Regions from separate parts of the Metabacillus sp. YM-086 genome, predicted to be linked through region 2. Evidence: a T-box and tRNA genes for the amino acid it is inferred to sense, from the RefSeq annotation. Region 2 holds a T-box; the other holds one or more tRNA genes.
What was found. The T-box of region 2 lies ahead of alaS (alanine--tRNA ligase). A T-box ahead of a tRNA ligase gene usually reads a tRNA of that ligase, here a tRNA-Ala.
Positions count from the first base shown of each region.

Region 1: it encodes a tRNA-Ala, which carries the amino acid that the T-box ahead of alaS (alanine--tRNA ligase) is inferred to sense. The anticodon was not compared.

Region 1 is NZ_JBLUOI010000001.1:57,648-60,060, reverse strand. It holds gene ACEWK1_RS00340 (hypothetical protein) at 1-200, opposite strand, end outside; gene ACEWK1_RS00335 (sigma-70 family RNA polymerase sigma factor) at 201-719, opposite strand; gene ACEWK1_RS00330 (hypothetical protein) at 1,083-1,229, shown strand; tRNA gene ACEWK1_RS00325 (tRNA-Ala) at 1,323-1,398, opposite strand; RNA gene ffs (signal recognition particle sRNA large type) at 1,408-1,673, opposite strand.
Region 2 is NZ_JBLUOI010000007.1:105,745-108,157, reverse strand. It holds gene alaS (alanine--tRNA ligase) at 1-1,322, opposite strand, end outside; T-box leader at 1,408-1,612, opposite strand; gene ACEWK1_RS05155 (AI-2E family transporter) at 1,656-2,413, opposite strand, start outside.

The DNA.
Region 1 (2,413 bases), on a different contig from region 2:
GGAGATAAGATAAAACTGACCAATAGAATACTGGCAGCTATTGCTCCGATTGAAAAATGTCGAAATCTTTTTTTCTTTTTGCTTTGTTTTTTAGCAACAACCCACTTATTTATTCTATCCTCTAATTCGTCTGGGACTGGAATCAACTCTGACTTTGTTCTGTTCATGATTATATCTAATTCTTTTTCCTCTAAGCTCATTTATAAGACCTCCCCTTGAACTAGTTTTTCTCGGAGTTGTTTTAGATTCCGGTATATTTTAGTTTTTACTGTTGATAACGGCAAGTCTGTTATTTTTGAAATCTCATCAAGAGAGTATCCTAAATAATATTTCATGTAGATCATAGACCTTTCTGTTGGTTCCACTTGATTAAGTAATTCTTCAAGATCTTCTATGTGCTCAGATTTAGATTCTCCAGATAAATTCATCATCTCGTTTTCACTTAATTCAACAATTTTACTTTTTTCCCTTAGTAATTGATTACTTTCATTGATAACAATCTTTAGAAACCAGGTTTTAAAATACTTTGGTTCCCTAAGCTGATTAAGTTTTTCAAATGCCTTTTCCATAGCGTTACAAACAGCATCCATACTATCGTGTTCATGATGCAAATAACAATAGGCCATCCGATAAGCTTGATCCTTTAACAATATCATGAGTTTACCAAACGCTTCAGAATCTCCCTTTGTAGCAAGCTTTACAAGCTTTTCTTCTTTCACTTTTATCCCCCTCACACCATAGCGTAGATATTTATACAATCACTTTAAACAAAATAGATGAATTAGCTCTTCATGTATTAGATACAAAAATTACTTAAAAAGTTTTATAATTTCACTATTTTTTAAAATTAATTTATCACGAAGGGAATTTCCCTATAATTTTCCTCTAAAAATACACTCAAAGTGGATTATCAATTTCTAAATATCAATAAATAACATTTCAATATCATTTTTTGTGTTTTTATCTCAAATTGATATTTGTTTCATATCAATTTGAGATATATAATAAAAGTAAGAAATCTAAGTAAACGCTTACAACTCTATAACAACAACGTTACTTGTTATTCTTAAGGAGGAAATACCATGAGCCAATTAGCAAGAGAAATCAAAGTGAAGGATTTATTAGACAAACGCAAATTCAATGAAAAGGAAATCGCGGAAATGTCAGATCCACAAATTGAATATTTTCACTGGCTCTATTTTGAAGATTCCGTTTACGATTATATGTAAATACTATAAATGAACACGAAAAAGGCTTTGTACTTTAAGTACAAAAGCCTTTTTGTTATGTATGACTAATTATGTCGCCTAGTATATTATATATGGTGGAGCCTAGCGGGATCGAACCGCTGACCTCCTGCGTGCAAAGCAGGCGCTCTCCCAGCTGAGCTAAGGCCCCATTTAGCACCGTTGAACCTTTTATTGATATGACAACACAAGCGTTACTTATACAGCCAGCTCATTCAAAGCTACCCTTCGACACATAGATTGTCCCACTTATGGCTGCTACGTTCCCGTCCTGACCAGATTCATGGGTTTCTATTGCGAGGACTCTGAAAGTCAACACCGCTTATATAAGGCAAACCTTCCATTATCATACCGCTAAAAAGGAATTCATCCTCGCTAGAGCGGGTTGCGAGTTACAGGGCACCGCTACCTCCCCGACTATCAACGGTATGTATAAGAAAATAAATATATGTTGTTTTTAAAATCATTCCCACCTATGCCGTTTCCCCAGATGTTTTGATAACCTGTTTTCAACAGGTGGGTTTCCGCATATTAACCTGCTGCAATCCTACTAAGATAGGCGTGGCATCAGTTAATTTATATAGGAATCCCTAATAAATAGTAAGGTTTAAAACATGTAGGGGCAACGAACATTGCAGGATGACTTATCTTGTAGTCATACTATATCACGGAAAAATACTTCTGTGTAGTGGAAATTACCTGTTATTTTGGTATCTTTATCCTTAATACCCTGTTAGATAGCAAGTATTTTAAAACCCTAATTCACATTCTTTTTCAACAGGATAGTAGAAGTTAGGGCTAAATTAATTGGGGATTGATGACTGATGTTATTCATTGTTGATTTTTCGTGGAGGTGTAGGAAAGATAGGCGGAGAAACTCCGGTTAAGGTATATAGTAGATGCTTAAAAAGCTAATATTAGCGGATATATTCCGGTTAACCTATATATATATACCTAAATCTAAAGATTAGGTTCATATTAGCGTAAAAACTTCCCTTATTTTGTGGGGAATGTTGATATTTCTCAATTTAAACGGAATTTTTACGTTTATTTTTAAATTTAGTAAAAAAACAATTATATAGTGTGACACATGTTCTTCTAATCAATTATCTGTTAATTATCGTGCGAATTACCATTCGCATAATTACGGTTATTTCAAATTTTGT
Region 2 (2,413 bases):
TCAACCTTTTGCATAGCTGCACGAGCTCGTTCACGTTGTCTACCCATTTCTTCTTCAAAGCCAGCATGATCAACTTTCATGCCTTCTTCTTCAGCATATTCCTCAGTTAACTCAACAGGGAATCCATACGTATCATATAGACGGAATACATCTTCTCCTGGAATTTCATTATTTCCTTTTTCTTTTTGCTTTTTGATTACTTCACTAAGGATGGCTAGCCCTTCATTTAATGTTTCATGGAAACGCTCTTCTTCATTTTTAATCACTTTTTGAATGAATTCAGTTTTTGTTTTGACTTCTGGATAAAAATCGACCATAATTTCAGCAACAACTGGAACAAGCTCATACATGAATGGACGGTTTATATTAATTTGCTTTGCATAGCGTACCGCTCTTCTTAACAGGCGTCGCAATACATATCCACGACCTTCATTAGAAGGGAGAGCCCCATCACTTATCGCAAAGCTTACTGTTCGAACATGGTCGGCAATAACTTTAAATGACACATCTTTTTCTTTATCTTTACGGTATTCTTCACCTGAAATTTGCTCAGTTGCTTTAATAATTGGAATGAATAAATCTGTATCAAAATTTGTTTGTACATTTTGAATGACAGAGACCATACGCTCAAGTCCCATTCCTGTATCAATGTTTTTCTTAGGAAGTGGTGTGTATGTACCATCAGGATTGTGGTTAAATTGTGAGAATACCAAGTTCCATACCTCAAGATAACGTTCATTTTCTCCACCAGGATATAACTCAGGATCTTCAGGGTCATTTCCATATTCTTCACCACGATCATAGAAGATCTCGGTATTTGGTCCACTAGGTCCTTCACCAATATCCCAGAAGTTCCCCTCTAAACGAATAATTCTCTCTTCAGGAATACCAATTTTATCTTTCCAAATATCGAATGCTTCGTTGTCCTCAGGATGAATCGTTACTGATAATTTTTCAGGATCAAACCCAATCCAGTTTTCGTCTGTTAAGAATTCCCATGCCCATTCGATTGATTCTACCTTAAAGTAATCGCCAATTGAGAAATTACCAAGCATCTCAAAAAATGTATGATGTCTAGCAGTTTTTCCTACGTTTTCAATATCATTCGTTCGAATTGATTTTTGTGCATTACAAATTCTCGGATTTGCTGGAATCACACGACCATCGAAATATTTTTTTAATGTGGCAACCCCACTGTTAATCCAAAGTAATGTTGGATCTTCATGCGGAACTAGAGATGCACTAGGTTCAACAGTATGACCTTTCTCCTTAAAGAAGTCTAAAAACATTTGACGTACTTCTGCAGATTGTAAGTGTTTCATATGTATCCTCCTTAAAATTAGGTGTTATTTTAGAATTTTCTTAACACAAAAAACTCTCGTCTCTGTGTAAAGAATTACCTCTTTGCACAGGGACGAGAGTTAGCTCGCGGTACCACCCTGATTATGGACCAAAAGTCCATCACTTTAAAAACCGTAACGTGGTTTTGACGGCAGGTTTTTCTGCACTTAGGAATAGCTTTCAGCTGTCCTTACTCTAGAATTTCTTTCAGCCAGGGAAATTCCTCTCTTTAAAGCGGTCACAACGTACTTTTTTCCTTCATTGTTTTTTCATTATTGTACTATCGAGAATTATAGACAAGCCTTATTCAAATGTCAATGTTGTCGTCTAAATTGTGCCAGGTGAACAATAACAACCCTTAAAATGACTACAATAGGAACAGCGAGCATTAATCCTACAACACCCGCTATTTCTCCACCAGCCAATAAGGCTAACATAATGACGATTGGATGCATATGGAGGCTTTTCCCAACTATTAAGGGCCCTAGAATATTTCCTTCTATAAATTGCAGCCCAAAAATGATGATCACTACTATAATGACTGTTTTTGTTGACATTGTAGCAGCAATAATTAAGGCTGGTACCGCTCCAATCACTGGTCCAAAATAAGGGATGATATTTGTTACACCAATTAATAAGCCAAGTATTAATGGATATTTCACATGAAAAAACCAAAGAGATAAAAATGCAACTGTTCCAATGATCAAACAAACAAACAGCTGGCCACGAATATAGCTTCCTAATGAATGATCTATATCTTTTAGAAATTGAATCGCTTCATTTCTCCATCTTCGCGGGGTAAGATACCAACCAGCTTTTTTAATTTGATCATAATCTTTCAACATATAAAAAACTAGAAACGGGATAATCGCAAGAAGAAGCACATAATCAAATAAGCTCCTTAAGCTATTGATCACTTTTTCGATTGTTAATGCTAACCACTCTTCTGTCTGCTCAAACATCCGTTCAATTCGATCATGTATTCCATCTGGCCAACGGTCTGTTTGATCATGAATAGAATCAATCCATCTGTTGTAAGTTGCTTGGAACTGTGGGAAGTTTTCAGATAAAT